One region of the Colwellia sp. KU-HH00111 genome, then DNA from elsewhere that is predicted to be linked to it. Evidence: predicted binding sites of a transcription regulator. Region 1 holds the regulator's gene; each other region holds the start of a gene.
What was found. Region 1 encodes MetJ, which represses methionine synthesis genes. Its sites were predicted from a motif close to TAGACGTCTAGACGTCTA; they were not measured.
Positions count from the first base shown of each region.

Region 2: serA (phosphoglycerate dehydrogenase) is a predicted target of MetJ. The motif match lies at 4,170-4,187, and genes of this name have one in related genera.
Region 3: metK (methionine adenosyltransferase) is a predicted target of MetJ. The motif match lies at 2,061-2,078, and genes of this name have one in related genera.

Region 1 covers NZ_BAABWO010000005.1:283,057-288,800, reverse strand. The annotation lists gene ABXG98_RS11540 (hypothetical protein) at 1-143, shown strand, start outside; gene hemE (uroporphyrinogen decarboxylase) at 754-1,821, shown strand; gene metJ (met regulon transcriptional regulator MetJ) at 1,900-2,229, opposite strand; gene metB (cystathionine gamma-synthase) at 2,478-3,647, shown strand; gene metL (bifunctional aspartate kinase/homoserine dehydrogenase II) at 3,686-5,744, shown strand, end outside.
Region 2 covers NZ_BAABWO010000001.1:664,239-669,982, forward strand. The annotation lists gene tyrR (transcriptional regulator TyrR) at 1-24, shown strand, start outside; gene ABXG98_RS02935 (fumarylacetoacetate hydrolase family protein) at 1,111-2,097, shown strand; gene maiA (maleylacetoacetate isomerase) at 2,116-2,757, shown strand; gene serA (phosphoglycerate dehydrogenase) at 2,869-4,104, opposite strand; gene rpiA (ribose-5-phosphate isomerase RpiA) at 4,289-4,945, opposite strand; gene ABXG98_RS02955 (5-formyltetrahydrofolate cyclo-ligase) at 5,092-5,744, opposite strand, start outside.
Region 3 covers NZ_BAABWO010000004.1:339,676-345,419, forward strand. The annotation lists gene rsmE (16S rRNA (uracil(1498)-N(3))-methyltransferase) at 1-531, opposite strand, end outside; gene metK (methionine adenosyltransferase) at 724-1,911, opposite strand; gene ABXG98_RS10210 (GGDEF domain-containing protein) at 2,161-3,219, opposite strand; gene ABXG98_RS10215 (methyl-accepting chemotaxis protein) at 3,500-5,377, shown strand; RNA gene ssrS (6S RNA) at 5,690-5,744, opposite strand, start outside.

The sequences.
Region 1 (5,744 bases):
AAGTGGTGATTTGCAGTTTATCTATCCAAAGAAGTTTAATGGAATCAAGCCATGAAGTGCTTACCAATGTTGAAACACAGTTCTGTGAAGATATAGCGCAAGCATATGAGTGGTTAGCCAGTGTTGGTGTTTACAAAAAATAATCCCCAAAACCTTATTTTTATTAAGTTCTTCTCATCTTTTAAACTCGTTAATCCTAGAATCAAGCACAAATAACTACTTGCCATTAATGAATAATAAATCAATAGCAATAAAAAAGCCTTTCTCAAAGAGAAAGGCTTGAAATGCTCGCTTTATGGTCTTGTTAATCAAGATTCTTATTATTGGAATTTAGAAGTATTTTTATTATTAATCGGTGCTTCTTTGCTTGTGCTGGTATTTTATAACAAAGCATTTTCGCTGCTGCAACAACTTTAATAGAGCATAAACTCGACGATTTCTTTCGTATAAAGCCTAATACGCGCAGGGCTGTTAGCTAAGTTACTGATTGTTAGTAAAATCATCTTTTCAGATGAAATGTAACAAAGTTGAAATATTTTTTTAGATTGTGGTAACAATTACCACTTGGGCATCTATCCGAGCTATGATCTTTTACCTTGCTCTAGATGAGTTAGAGCAAAAGGAATTGATTTGGCGCATAGATTCAAAATACAGCAAATGCTAGAATGTCCGCCATAATTTGTTCGTTGTCGCAATTAATGGTTAATTTCAATGCGGGCAAACAGTTAATAGCTATATTTAGAGGGTTTATTGGTGACAGAATTAAAAAATGATAATTATTTACGTGCGCTGTTAAAGCAACCAGTAGATTACACGCCCGTTTGGATGATGAGACAAGCAGGACGTTATTTGCCTGAGTACCGTGAACTAAGAGCAACCGCAGGAGACTTTATGTCGCTGTGTCGTAATGCTGAATTTGCTTGCGAAGTGACCATTCAGCCATTACGTCGTTTTAAATTAGATGCGGCTATTTTATTTAGCGATATACTCACCATTCCTGACGCCATGGGCTTAGGTTTGTATTTTGAAACAGGTGAAGGCCCTAAGTTTACCAACCCGATCACTTGTAAAGCCGATATTGAAAAAATCGCTATTCCTGATCCAGAAGATGAACTGGGTTATGTGATGAATGCTGTACGTACCATTCGTAAAGAACTTAACGGCTCAGTACCGTTAATTGGGTTTTCTGGTAGTCCATGGACCTTAGCCACCTATATGATTGAAGGGGGCAGCTCTAAAGCCTTTACTAAAATCAAAAAAATGATGTTTTCTGACCCACAGAGTTTGCACTTGTTATTAGATAAGTTAGCCGACTCTGTTATCACTTACTTAAATGGACAAATTGCTGCTGGTGCCCAGTCGGTGATGGTATTTGATACTTGGGGCGGGGTATTATCGCCACGCGATTATAAAGATTTTTCGTTGCAATATATGGCAAAAATTGTTGATGGCTTAACGCGTCATGCTGATGGTCGTCAAGTGCCGGTGACCTTATTTACTAAAAATGGTGGCATGTGGCTAGAAGATATTGCCGCTACTGGTTGTGATGCAGTAGGCCTTGACTGGACCATTGATATTGAAAATGCCAAAGCACGTGTTGGTGATAAAGTAGCGTTACAAGGAAATATGGATCCCTCAATGTTGTATGCACCTTTACCTCGCATAGAACAAGAAGTAGCAAAAATATTAGCTGGATTTGGTGAGGGCGGTACTGGCCATGTATTTAACTTAGGACATGGTATTCACCCTGATGTGAATCCTGAACATGCGGGTCACTTTATTGAATCAGTGCATCGTTTAAGTAAACCATACCACTTGTAAATTAAAGCTATACCCAAAAATCAGAAAAGCCGTTAACACGCCAATGTTAACGGCTTTTTTTATGTGTTGTGGTTAACTTTAGTCCTCATCTACTTCATAAGCACTAAAGTCTGTAACGCCTTTTTCTTCAAGAATGCGACGAACACTTGCTGGTAATTTTTCATCATTATCTTTGGCCAGATCTTCATCGTCAGGTAAAGGTTGGCCAGTAAAAGCATGTAAAAACGCTTCGCACAATAATTCACTGTTAGTTGCATGACGTAGGTTATTGACTTGGCGTCTAGTACGTTCATCGGTTAACACTTTTAATACACGCAAAGGAATTGATACCGTAATTTTTTTTACTTGCTCGCTTTTTTTACCGTGTTCGGCATAGGGATTAATATATTCGTCATTCCACTGAGCCATGCAAATTCCTCTGTTTTAATATCTGTTTTAAGTAATTGTTTTGGTAAATAATGCGTACAAGGTGATGCACTATTTTAAATTGTTATAAGATAGATTTTACTGGATGCAGCAATTCAGTCAAGTAGAAGTTTAGATGTCTAAAATATCTTGACCTAAATAAGCAAACCGTTTAGAGTTATAGACGTCCAAACATCCAAATAGTTTAACCACTTTATTACTACTGTAATGAAGCTCAATGGGGAAAGATCATGTCAAATGCTAATATCACTAATACCACTACTTTAGCGGTGAGAGCGGGTATTAATTCCGATCTGCATCATGGGGCTGTGGTTGCACCTATTCATTTATCTAGCACTTATTCGTTAAAGGGGTTTAATGACAAACGCGAGTTTGATTACTCTCGCACGGGTAACCCAACCCGAGCAACGTTTGGACAAGCGATTGCTGATTTAGAGCAAGGGAGTGTTGGTATTGTAACAAATACTGGCATGTCAGCGGTGCTTTTACTTTGTCAACTTTTATCAAGTGACGACTTAGTGGTGATTCCTCATGACTGTTATGGTGGTAGTTTTCGTTTGTTTACCCATTTAGCCAAACGAGGGCAATTTAAACTGATTGTTGTTGATCAAAACGACCAAGCAGCACTGGCGCAAGCATTAGCGCAAAAGCCTAAGTTAGTGTTACTTGAAAGCCCAAGTAATCCACTGTTACGCTTAGTTGATATAGAAGAGGTCAGCAAAGCATGTCATCAAGTAGGTGCCTTAGTCGCTGTAGATAACACCTTTTTGTCTCCTTTGCTGCAACAACCATTAAGGTTAGGGGCTGATATTGTTATTCATTCCACCACAAAATATATCAACGGTCATAGCGATATGGTCGGAGGTGTTTTGGTCACCAAAACGCAGTCATTAGGTGAAGAGCTAGCTTGGTGGGCAAATTGCATCGGCATTACTGGCGGTGCGTTTGACAGTTTTTTGGCATTACGTGGTTTAAAAACATTACCCGTACGGATAAAGCAACATCAAGAAAACACTGAACAAGTTGCTGCCTTTCTAAAAGGTCATCCTGCAATTGATGCAGTTTACTATCCAGGCTTTAGCGATCATATTGGCCATGAGATAGCTAAAAAACAACAAGCTGGATTTGGCGCAATGTTAAGTTTTGAAGTTAAGGGTGGCGTTGAAGCAGTGAAAAAATTATTTGCTAATATTTCCTTGTTTACCTTAGCCCAATCATTAGGTGGGGTAGAAAGCTTGATTAGTCATCCGCCCACCATGACTCACGGAGGCATGGAGGAATCAGCACGCGTCAACGCGGGAATTAGTAATGCACTGGTCAGAATTTCAGTGGGCATTGAAGATGTTGAGGATATTATAGCTGACTTAACGCATGGCTTAGCGCAGAGCCAAAAAAGTTAGCGGCTAGGAGATTAAGTAAAAATGCAATTGAGTATCAAATGACAGAATTAAATACAGCCCTTAATAGAGAGTATACACACCCACGGGTGAGTAATACTATGCCTGAAAACAAATTAGCCAAGCATGCTAATAACGTACATAAGTTTGGCGGTAGCTCATTAGCCAATGCACAATGTATAGCGCGTGTGCTTGATATTATTCGTCAAAATTGTCAGTTAAACGACATTATTGTTGTGTCTGCTAATGGTAAAACAACCGATTGTTTGTTTGCACTACTTGCCCTAGCCCAAAATACTGAAACGGTTGATTTAGCTGATGCGCTAACACCATGGCTGTCAGAATTAGTAGAGCAACAGCAAACCCTTATAAGCACCTTACTCACCGAGCAAAATGCCAAACAGCTAAAACAATTATTAGCCACAGATATTGAGCAGCTTAAACAGTGGCTAAGTTCGGATTTAGTGAGACATAGAAATGATATTTTAGCGTTTGGTGAGCTGTGGTCTGCACGGTTATTGTCAGCTGCGTTGAATGAAAAAATATGTCCGAGTAATTCAATTGATGCGCGTGATTTTTTAGTTATTGATAACGAACAAGCCTGTGAGGTAGATCATGCTTTAAGTCGGGCCCAGCTTAAAAACCACCTGCAATATGGGAAGTTAGCTGTAATTACCGGCTATATTTGTAAAGATACCCGAGAAAAAACCTGTACATTAGGTCGCAATGGTAGTGACTATTCGGCAACTATTATCGCATCATTAGTTGGAGCCTTAAATGTAACCTTATGGACAGACGTTGACGGCATTTATAGTGCTGATCCGCGTGTTGTGCCAAATGCAAGAAAACTTCATCGTTTACCTAACGGTGTTGCTAAAGAGCTTGGACGTTTGGGGAACCCAGTACTGCATGCAAAAACATTGACCCCTTTGATTAACGAACGCTTGTCTCACCATTGTCACTTACATGTAGCCAGTAGTTTTGATGCGCAAGTATCAGGTACTGAAATTGGAAAGTTTGGCCAAATAGCCAAACAAGAATTATCCGTTACCTATTTGAATGACCTTATATTGGTTCAGTCAAGGAGTTTCATAGGCGAAGCGGCGGCCGTTCTATTGCAAGAGATAGCCATAGAGTTTGCACCCGTGTGTATTGATAGTAAGCAAGGTTTTGTTGTTATTAATCAAAACCTACAAGCTGATTTGCAGCAATGGCTTGACCCTAAGGGTATTGACCTAGTGTTTACCACCGTTGCTATAATTGCCACGGTTGGTCATAAAGTGGCACAACGAGGCGATATTAAGGCGCGTTTTAAGCGCTCATTAAAAAGTGCTCAGCCGCTACATTTAGTCGCTAGTGAAAATCGCCACAGTGTGATTGCTATATTAACGGAGCCATGTAGTACTGAATTATTAAATAATGTCCATCATGATATGGTCAAAGATGCGCGTCATATTGGTCTAGTCGTCGCCGGTTTAGGTAATATTGGTGAGCGTTTTTTAACATTACTACCAGCACAATTAAACCGAGTATATGCATTGGAAAATCTGCATCTTGTCGGATTACTGTCATCATCTAAGGCCTTAATAAATAATGACGGCATTGATGTAACTCAGCCCCTTAGTTTATTTAAACAAGAAGCGAAAGACTATGATAACCAGCAATTATTGTCTTGGTTAAGTAACCATCCTTATGATGAATTGATCGTGGTCGATATAACCCCAAGTGAACAGTTCAGCTTATTGTATGAAGAATTTTTCAGTCGAGGGATTCATGTTATAGGTGCTAATAAATGGGCAGCTTCTTCAGATACTGAAAATTATAACAAGTTAATAAAAACAGCGGACAAACATAATAGTGTATGGTTAGGTAATACTACGGTTGGTGCAGGGTTACCCATTAACTATGCGATTGAGGATTTAAATAACAGCGGTGATAGTATTACGGCCATCGCTGGGATTTTTTCAGGCACCTTGTCATGGTTATTTGAAAGTTACGATGGCACCACCGCCTTTTCAACGCTATTATTAGCGGCACTTGAGCAAGGAATAACTGAACCAGACCCGCGTGAAGACTTATCAGGTCGCGATGTGCAGCGTA
Region 2 (5,744 bases), on a different contig from region 1:
AACAAAAAAACCGTTAAGATTTAACTTGTTTAGCGCTCAGCTAGTGCGACTGGAATCAATGTAGGGCGGATTTTAGTCCGACAAAAAAGCGGGCAATGAATTAACCCCGACAAAGCGCACATCATGTAGGGCGGACTTTAGTCCGACAGAAAAGCGGGCAATGAATTACCCCCTACAATTGGATATACTCATTACAATGTAGGGTGGACTTTAGTCCGACAGAAAAGCGGGCCATGAATTACCCCCTACAATTGAAAAGTACTCAATACAATGTAGGGCGGACTTTAGTCCGACAGCAAACACGGGGCAATGAATTACCCCCTACAATTGAAAACTACTCAGTACAATGTAGGGCGGACTTTAGCCCGACAGCAAACACGGGGCAATGAATTACCCCCTACAATTGAAAAGTACTCAGTACAATGTACGGCGGACTTTAGTCCGACAAAAAAGCGGGCAATGAATGACCCCCTACAATTGAAAAGTACTCAATACAATGTAGGGCGGACTTTAGTCCGACAGCAAACACGGGGCAATGAATTACCCCCTACAATTGAAAAGTACTCAATACAATGTAGGGCGGACTTTAGTCCGACAGCAAAGCGGGCAATGAATGACCCCCTACAATTGAAAACTACTCAATACAATGTAGGGCGGACTTTAGTCCGACAAAAAAGCGGGCAATGAATTATCCCCTACAATTGGAAATACTCGGTACAATGTAGGGCGGACTTTAGTCCGACAAAAAAGCGGGCAATGAATTACCCCCTACAATTGAAAACTACTCAATACAATGTAGGGCGGACTTTAGTCTGACAAAAAAGCGGGCAATGAACTACCCCCTACAATTGAACCCCATCGAAGTAGGGTATTTAGACAATAGCAATAACCACTTCACGACAAGGTCAGTTTCAGCCCAAGTCACCGAACATAGGAAAAATAAGCATCGTGTAATCTAAGTGGAAAAAACTATGTAAAGAATTTTTTCCACGCTTCATTTACCTCTCTTTACTCAGTACTTGTAGCTTTTGTTTAAAAGCTCGTAATATTAAACCTTTAATCCCGTGTCAGTATTTAGATAACTGACATACTATGACAAAAAGGTTATTCATGAAATTAGCTACACTTAAAAATAACACCCGTGACGGGCAACTAGTTGTTGTCAGCCGTAGTCTTGATAAAGCGGTAGTGGTGGCTGATATTGCCAATACTTTGCAGCAAGCATTAGATAACTGGCACGAAATATCCCCAAAATTAGAACAAATCTATCAGGCGTTAAATCAAGGGGATATTGCTAATTCTATTGATTTTGACCAAGCACAATGTGAGTCACCATTACCAAGAGCTTATCAATGGGCTGACGGTAGTGCTTACGTTAACCATGTAGAATTAGTGCGCAAGGCTCGTAATGCTGAAATGCCTGAAACCTTTTGGACAGATCCATTAATGTATCAAGGTGGCTCAGACGCATTTATCGGGCCGCGTGATGATATATCGGTTGCTAGTGAAAGCTATGGTATTGATTTTGAATCTGAGGTTGCGGTGATCACCGATGATGTACCTATGGGCGCATCAACCTCACAAACGGCACAACATATTAAACTGTTAATGCTTGTTAATGATGTTTCCCTACGTAACTTAATACCAGGGGAATTAGCCAAAGGTTTTGGCTTTTTTAGTTCTAAACCATCGAGTGCATTTTCTCCTGTAGCTATTACTCCTGATGAATTGGGTGTTGCTTGGGATGGCGCCAAATTACATTTACCTTTAACAACACACTTAAATGATGAACTATTTGGTCAGCCAAGCTGTGGCGTTGATATGACTTTCGATTTTCCAACTATTGTTGCCCATGCTGCAAAAACTCGTCCGTTATCGGCTGGCTGTATTGTTGGCTCTGGCACCATATCAAATTATGATCGTTCTGCAGGCTCAAGCTGTTTAGCAGAAAAGCGCATGCTTGAAACAATTGCCGATGGCAAGCCGAGTACTGAGTTTATGAAATTTGGTGACCAGGTGCGTATTGAAATGTTCGATAGCAACGGAGATAGCATCTTTGGTGCGATCGACCAGAGGGTAGTTGAATATAAATCTTAATAAATTAAGGCAAAAAACATGAAACTATACGGCTACTGGCGCTCAACTGCGGCTTATCGGGTACGCATTGCCTTGCATTTAAAAGGGATTGATTTTGAATCTATTTCAGTTCATTTAGTCAAAAATGGTGGTGAGCAGCACAAGGATAGTTATGTTGCCATTAACCCCAATAGGCTTGTTCCTACTTTGGTTGATGGTGATTTTTCAATTCATCAGTCTTTGGCAATTATTGATTATATTGAAGCAATAGGCACAGGTTTATCTTTATATCCTGATAGCATTCAAACTAAAGCAAAGGTTCAAGCCCTTGCATTAGATATTGCCTGCGAGATTCACCCGCTAAATAATTTACGGGTGCAGCAATATTTAGCTAATGCGCTTGGACTTGAAAATAAAGCAAAGTCTGTATGGGTTGATCATTGGATGACCATTGGCTTTAACGCAGTAGAAAAGCAGCTTGTGAAAACTGCCGGTTGTTATTGTTTTGAAGATCAAATAACGGTTGCTGATATTTGTTTAGTGGCTCAAGTCTATAATGCCCATCGATTTAATGTTGATATGAGCGCTTATCCATACATTAATCGCGTGGTAGACAACTGTAATAAGCTCGAAGCATTCCAACTTGCACTTCCTGAAAATCAAAAAGATGCACAGTTATAGTTTTGGTATATGGTTTATACAAAAAAGAGATCGAAATGATCTCTTTTTTATATAAAAGTTTCTATTCCAGCCTGAAAAAGCACTGAGATAGGCTTTAAAATAGTGATATGACTAGTGCAATACTCTTGCTCTAATTGTACCCTCAATGCCTTTAAGCGCAGATAGCGCTTTGGCACTATTGGTTGATTCAATGTCAATCACCACATAACCAATTTCACTGTCAGTTTGTAAGTATTGCGCTGCAATATTGATACTGTGCTCGGCAAAGGCTTGGTTAATTTTGGTTAACACACCAGGTTGGTTATGGTGAATATGCAATAAACGACTCGTGTTGACATGCTCAGGTAATGATACCTCTGGGAAGTTAACCGCAGACAAGCTTGAACCATTATCAGAATATTTTGCTAACTTACTCGCAACTTCTAACCCTATGTTCTCTTGTGCTTCTTTGGTACTACCACCAATATGAGGCGTTAAAATAACATTATCAAAACCACGTAATGGCGATACAAATTCTTCATTGTTGCCTTTAGGCTCTACCGGGAACACGTCAATAGCAGCACCCGCCACTTTTTTCTCAGAAAGAGCTTCGGCAAGCGCGTCAATGTCAACCACAGTACCGCGTGAAGCATTAATCAGAATTGCGCCTGTTTTCATTGCAGCGAATTCAGCAGCGCCAAACATGTCTTGTGTTTGTGGTGTTTCAGGTACGTGCAAGCTAACGACGTCAGCTTCTCCTAATAAGGCACTTAATGACGGTGCTTGGCTAGCGTTACCTAAAGGCAACTTTGTTTCAATATCATAAAAACGAACACGCATACCCAGTGTTTCAGCTAAAATACCGAGTTGGGTACCAATATGTCCGTAACCAATAATACCTAAGGTTTTTCCTCGTGCTTCAAATGAACCTACCGCCGATTTAAGCCACTCACCACGATGAGCTTTAGCGCTTTTTTCTGGAATACCACGTAGTAGTAATAAGGTTTCACCTAACACTAACTCGGCAACCGAACGAGTATTTGAGAAAGGTGCATTAAATACTGGAATACCGTATTTCTGTGCCGCTTTAATATCTACTTGGTTGGTGCCAATACAAAAACAACCAATAGCAACTAACTTCTTAGCCTGACTAAGTACTTCATCAGTTAATTGAGTTCGAGAGCGAATACCAATAAAGTGTACATCAGCAATTTTGGCGATTAACTCTTCATTCGACAGTGATGTTTTAAGGTATTCAATGTTGGAATAGCCTTTATTTCTTAGCTCTTCAAGTGCACTTTGGTGTACACCCTCAAGTAATAGAATTTTGATCTTGCTTTTTGCTAATGAATTTTTGGTGTCAGTCATAGGTATGGCTTCGCTTATTAAAGTTGATGTTTACATTGTCAGCTAAATAAAAGTCAGCTAAATAAAAAACGTTTAGATGGCTAGATATCTATAATTTAATTAAGATAGCATATAGTGCATAAACTCTAAAGAATTTATTTAGCTTAAGCTGCTGAAAAAAGCATAAAGAGATTTATAAGTAACACTAGCTGATAACTTCAACCCCTGATTTGCTTGCTAATACTAGTATATCTGCGCCTCTGTTCGCAAATAACCCGTTGGTAACCACGCCAACAATTGCGTTGATATCGTTCTCAAGCTTTTTAGGATCAATAATCGATAAGTTATGAACATCAAGTATCACGTTGCCATTATCAGTAACAACCCCTAAACGGTATTCAGGATCGCCCCCTAATTTAACCAGTTCTCTGGCAACATAACTTCTAGCCATCGGAATGACCTCGACGGGTAATGGAAAACGCCCTAAAACGTCAACCTGCTTAGAGTCATCAGCAATGCAAATAAACTTTTTTGCTACTGCGGCAACAATTTTTTCACGAGTGAGTGCCGCGCCGCCACCTTTAATCATACTCATGTGTTTGGTTATTTCATCTGCTCCGTCAACGTAAACATCTAACACATCGATACTGTTTAAGTCGAACACTTCTATGCCGTGAGATTTTAGACGTTTAGTTGATTCTTCTGAACTTGAAACAGCGCCTGTGATGTTATGTTTAATTGTGGCTAATGCGTCAATAAAATAATTGACAGTAGAGCCTGTGCCAACCCCGACTATAGTGTCATTTTCAATAAAATCTAGTGCTTTAATTGCCGCTGCTTTTTTCATCTCGTCTTGAGTCATAGAGGTGCCTTATAAGGAAGTATTTTGGTTTGTTTGAAACAGTTGAAACTTGATATATTTTAATGGTGCAGATTATAGCAGTCGCATTAAAAAAAGCCATGATGCCAAGTTGTTTATGTTGTTAAAAGGTAGCGCTGTTTTCTACCTTAAAATTGGTAGCGCCTGGTTGGTGTGATAATTTCAGGTAACGGGATATCCCAACACTCTGTGGGTATGTTGTCTACTTGTTGGCAATCATGAGCAAGTCCTATTGGGTATAGGTTTAACTGCTGCCAATGACTTAAGGTGCGATCATAAAAGCCGCCTCCCATGCCGAGTCTTGCACCTGATTGATCGAATGCCACTAAAGGTGTGCAAAGCACATCCAGTTGGTTTAACGGGCAAACCTTATTTACCGATAATACTGGCTCATTAATCCCGTAGTGATTTTTAACCATGACGGTGTGACGTTCAAATAAAAGAAATAATAGGTGGCCAGCACAAAAAGGGTGTAGAACCGGCACATAAACTTGCTTTTGTTGTTGCCAGCACCACTTAATGAACGGCATGGCATCAAGTTCACCATCGTTTGCCAAATAAATGGCAACTTTTTTAGCGGCAATGACTTTTTCATGCGTGGATAATTTTTCAAGTAGCCCTAAACTGGCACTGTGTTGTGCTTGGTGAGTTAATGCTTGACGCTTAATTCTAGTGATCTTTCTTAACTCAGCTCTGGAAATCATATTATTTAACCTATCATTTAATCTGCCAATGTATTTTGCCAAGCGCAAAAATAACACTTTTTCAATTGTAGAGGGTA
Region 3 (5,744 bases), on a different contig from region 1:
CATAGCTTTTGGGTGTAAGTTTACTTTTAATGCCTCAGTCTCTTGTGCTAACCAGTCTTGAAGCAGCAGAGGCTCTGTTACTTCAGGTACGATACAACGGCCACTTTGTTCACAAGCACTAATGACAATTTTTTGCCATTGTTCACGTTTTTTGACCAAACGATCTCCAGACAATTTTACACCGCAACGTTCGGTAAATAAGGGGGTAATTTTGTTTACCCCAAGTTCAACTGATTTTTGCAAGGTATAGTCCATGCGATCTCCGCGTGAAATTCCTTGCCCCAAATGAATATTTAGCGGTGATTCATTTGCTACCTGTGTTTTATTTATTATCTCAACACTGGCTTGTTTCTTTTTAACATCAACTAACCTAGCAGTGTATTGGTAAGGGCTATTACCATTGAACAGAGTAACAATATCGCCTTCAACTAAACGTAACACCCTAATGATATGACCAAAAGCATCATCAGATAATTTCATGGTTTCATTTATAATCAAGTCACTATTTTGGTAAATCCGTGTTTTAGACATGTTTTTATTTATAAGCTAAGTGTTTGTTGTCAATACTTAGAAGATAAGGGTAGAAGTGGCAAAAAACAATGTTAGCAGAAAACTAATTGGTTGTGATTAGGATAAAAAAACCAGCAACCTAATAGATAAGTGCTGGTTATATACGAATTGTCTTAACGTTTGCACCTATAAGGTGCTATTAAAGCGTAGGGTTTAGATGCCAGCAGCTTTACGTAATTCGTCAGCTTTGTCTGTTTTTTCCCAACTAAATGCGGTGAAAGTATCGTCACCTACCGTCATTTCAAAAGGGTCACGACCAAAGTGACCATAAGCTGCCGTTTGTTGGTACATCGGGTGGAGTAAATCTAACATTTTGGTTATGCCAAATGGGCGTAAATCAAAATGCTCACGCACCAGCTCGACTAATCGAGCTTCGCTTACCTTACCCGTGCCAAACGTATCAATAGAGATTGAAGTTGGTTCAGCTACACCTATTGCGTATGAAACTTGAATTTCACAACGATCAGCAATACCAGCAGCGACAATGTTTTTAGCAACATAACGACCGGCATAAGCAGCACTACGATCAACTTTCGATGGATCTTTGCCCGAGAATGCGCCACCGCCATGCCTAGCCATACCACCATAGGTATCAACAATGATTTTTCTGCCGGTTAATCCACAATCACCTACAGGACCACCAATGACAAAACGACCGGTAGGATTTATAAAGTATTTAGTTTCTTTTGTTAAAAGCGCTTCTGGTAACACATGCTTAATAATGTTTTCCATTACCGCATTAACAAGATCATCTTGCTTTATATCAGGGTTATGTTGAGTTGAAAGTACCACTGTATCTATGGCTACGGGTTTATCATTTTCATAAACAAAGGTAACTTGTGATTTGGCGTCAGGTCGTAACCACGGAAGTACACCTGATTTTCGTGCTTCAGCTTGGCGCTCAACTAAGCGGTGGGCGTAATATAGTGGTGCAGGCATTAAGGTTTCGGTTTCATTAGTCGCATAACCAAACATTAATCCTTGATCGCCAGCCCCTTGATCTTCTGGTTTAGAACGGTCAACACCTTGAGCAATTTCGGGTGATTGCTGGCCAATTAAATTCATAATGCCACAAGTTTCACCATCAAAACCGACATCAGAAGAAGTGTATCCAATATCACTAATAACATTACGTGTAATGGTTTCTAAATCAACCCAAGCGTCAGTACTTACTTCACCAGAAATAATGGCTACACCCGTTTTGACCATGGTTTCACATGCCACACGGGCAAATTTGTCTTTTGCAATAATCGCATCTAAAACCGCATCAGAAATTTGATCGGCAATTTTATCTGGGTGACCTTCAGAAACAGACTCAGAAGTAAAAAAATGTTTAGACATAAATCCTCAGCAATTTGAATTTTAACGTTAAATATCTGCTTTTATAACAATGATTTATTTAAAAAATCAGCGGTAAAATATCAAAAATTGACATTAGTACAATAGCAATAAGCAGATTCTACTCTGATATGTAATACTTTTCTAGCATTTTTACGCCTAGACGTCTAAATGGCTTGAGTATCTACAACCCAGAGTCATAATAGTAAAATCAAACGTGGTGGCAGGTAAAAATCGAATCTTACGACTCCACTACTTATGTTTAGGGAAAATCTGATTTCTACCCGCATCTTTTGCTTGGTATAAGTATTTATCCGCACTATTGATTACATTATCAATATTTTTACTCCTATCCAGTTGCTCTATGCCCATACTGACGGTGATGCTGACTTCTTCTCCTTCAATAGGTACAGCAAACTCATGAATGTTTTCTTGAATTTTTTCAGCTATAATATTGGCATTTTCAGCTGTTGTTTGAGGTAAAATAAATAAAAACTCTTCACCGCCCCATCGGGCGACGCAATCTTGCTCTCTAATGCTGTGTTTAAATAGCTTAGCGAGCTCAACTAACACTGTATCACCAGCATTATGCCCGTAATGATCATTGATCTTTTTGAAAAAATCTATGTCACATAAAATTACCGATAAGGGCTCTTTGTTTCGTTTCATTCTTACTTGTTCTCGCTTTAAAATATTCAGAGCGTCACGGCGGTTTGATAGTTGGGTTAACGGGTCAAGGTTGGCAAGTTGTCGGTATTTTTTACTTAACTCGACAGTGTGTAAATACGACTTCTCACGGGAGTACTCATATAAGGCCGATAAGAAAGTGACAGTTAAAAAAGAATATATTAATCGTAATTTAAATTCTATGCTATACACCGCATGATCCATTATCTCTATTGGAAAAAACATGATTAGGGAGATAATAATAAGAAACCCTGCGATATCAATCAGACCACGCTTCAATCCATGTATAAACACAGACACAGGTGCAACCATAAAAATCCATAAGGGGCCAGTATTTTCAACGCCTCCTGAATAAACAAGATAAAACATTAACAGGTATAGAGAATACAGAATAATTGCAGCGCTTAAAGCAGAATTATTTAACCGAGTAAAAGCAAAATAACCAAGAAAATAGACAAAACTCGCCACGAATAGAATAGAAGCTAACATTGTATGTTCATTGAACAACTCAATAATTCCCATTACCAACGTAATAAACATACCCACCAATGAAAAAAGGTGGATTACGTTAGGTTGAACAAACTCTGTATCATCTTGGTTTTTGAGTGCAAATTGTTTTTTCAAAATTATAACCTTGTTGCTGAGATGTTACTTAGTACAAAACAATCGGAACAATCAAACTAATATAAAGTTGAGTTGTTTGGGTAATACTTTAAGTATAGCCTCTAAGTGTAAACCCTTAGCATATATAAGTGCAATTACGTATTTATAACCTAGTTTTTAGTGGGTAGAGTGAAGCTAGCGATGAGCCAAGTTAGTTTCTATTACAAGTATAGAGTGTTAGGTAACCTAACTAAGTGCCATCTTCTTTCTCCAATAATAATTAATAAACCGGAGAGTATCTGTGTCACTATCAATAAAGCAAAAATTCATTTTAGTCGTTATTGTTGCAACAATTGGATTCGTATTTCAGGGTGTTATAGCATTTAGCGCGTTAAATCAATTAAATGAAACTTCGGCCAAAGTTGCCAAAACACAAAGTGTTGCGCGCATAATTGGCGACTCACAAATAGGGGCTTTTTCACTTTCTTTAAGGCGAACAAAACTGGCTTACCAGCAAATCGATTCATTTGAACAAGCTTTGCAAGAATTCGCTGAAACTCAACAACAAGCCTTAAAACGTATTGAAAATTCATCAGACTCAGAACAATTGAAGCAATATGTTAACCAGCTAGCCTATTTGCTCAACCAATATAATGAAGAAATGATTGTCTGGATTAATATAAAGCGCAAGCTTGGTGTTGATGAAAATTCGGGTTTATTAGCACAATTAAATAAAAGTGCGCAATTAGCGGTAGCGCAAGTGTCTGGTTTTGCCCAAATGGAACAACAAATGCGACGGGTAATGTACATTGAAAAAGAGCACTTTACGAATAACTCACTTACTGATCAGGCAGGATTCAAAGCTGCAATTGAAGTACTTAACGCGTTAGTAACGGAGTTAGATTTTTCTGAAATGTTACCAGCGATAGATAATTATAAAGCAAACTTTAATCATGCTTTTGAACAGCATCTCTTGATGCAAAAACAAGAAATCATGTTGATGAAACTGTTGCCTGCGCTCGAACATGAGGCACAAGTAGCGAGTGAATTTATAGTAGAGCAAATTTTGCCAGAATCGATCGCCACCTCAAATATGGCTACATTTAATGCACGTTTGATCCAACTTATTTCCGCCGTTGTCACTGCTTCAGTGATAATCATACTATTAATATGGACAGGCCGAAGCATCAATAGAGGGCTAATAGAAACAATTAAGGTACTTGGGAGAATTTCATCAGGAGATTTTTCCTACGTCATCACGCGTTTTTCAAATAAACATGATGAGTTTGCGCAGTTAATCGAGTCGGTGAATAACATGGCAAAAAACTTACAACACCTAGTTAAACAAACGGATAATGCTAGTCAGGAAATGACAAATATTGCCACTGATTTGTCGAATTCTACAGTATTGCTAGCAAAAAATAATGAAGAAATTACCGAGCAAACCACACAATTAGCATCAGCATCAGAGCAAATGAGTGTTACAGCGAATGAAGTGGCACGCACGACAAACGAATTACATCGTGCTGCTTCAGAAACATCACAGGCCGGTAATCAGGGCGCACAGCTAATGCACCAAACTGAAGAAGCCATTAACCAAGTTTTGAAAGTCGTGAATGAAGCCACTGACATTGTTCAAGCGCTTGGGGATAGTGCTAAGGACATTGGCAATGTTGTTGATGTTATAGATGAAGTTGCGGCGCAAACAAATTTGTTGGCACTTAATGCTGCGATTGAAGCAGCAAGAGCGGGCGAAGCGGGGAGAGGGTTTGCTGTTGTTGCTGATGAAGTAAGAACCTTAGCCTCTAAAACAGTATTAGCAACGACTAAGATTACAGATACAGTAGTTGCCATTCAAAAGTTAAGTCAAAGTGCAAGTAATATCATGAGTCAAGGACAACAAGCGGTTTTGCATGGTGTAGAACAAGGCATCAAAGCGAGAGGGGTGATTGATAGCTTAAAAGCGAATACCGAAAAAGCCAGTGATCACACTGCAATGATCGCGGCCGCTATTGATCAAATGAGCACAACAATATCTGATACAACTAAAAGCTTAGAGCAAGTAGCAATTGAAGTTTGTAGTAGTAAAGAAACAGCAGAAGTAATTGCTGATAGTGCAGGGATCGCATCTAATAAGGCAGAAGATCTTAAAAGGTTAACCGGTAAGTTTACTTATTGATAGATAAATCAACAAAGCTAAGTAGCCGTATTAAATGCTAAAATTCACTATTATCAGTTTTAAGATTAAGCTAGAGAATATAAGCGAAGGTTCTTTCAATATGGGCACTAAACTTTAGTCCTGAACACTGTGCATTGTTTAAGGTTAGCGCGGAAGTGTCGTGTTTATAGATTGGTAGTCATGATAGATTATTAAGAAAGGTTCTTCCAAGGTGCCGCAGTAGACCGTAGTCCGGTACATCGTGTGCTTTCTTGAGGATAGCGCGGAAGTGTCGTGTTTATAGATTGATAGTCATGATGTATTATTAATAAAGGTTCTTCCAAGGTGCCGCAGTAGACCGTAGTCCTGAACACCGTGTGTTCAGGGC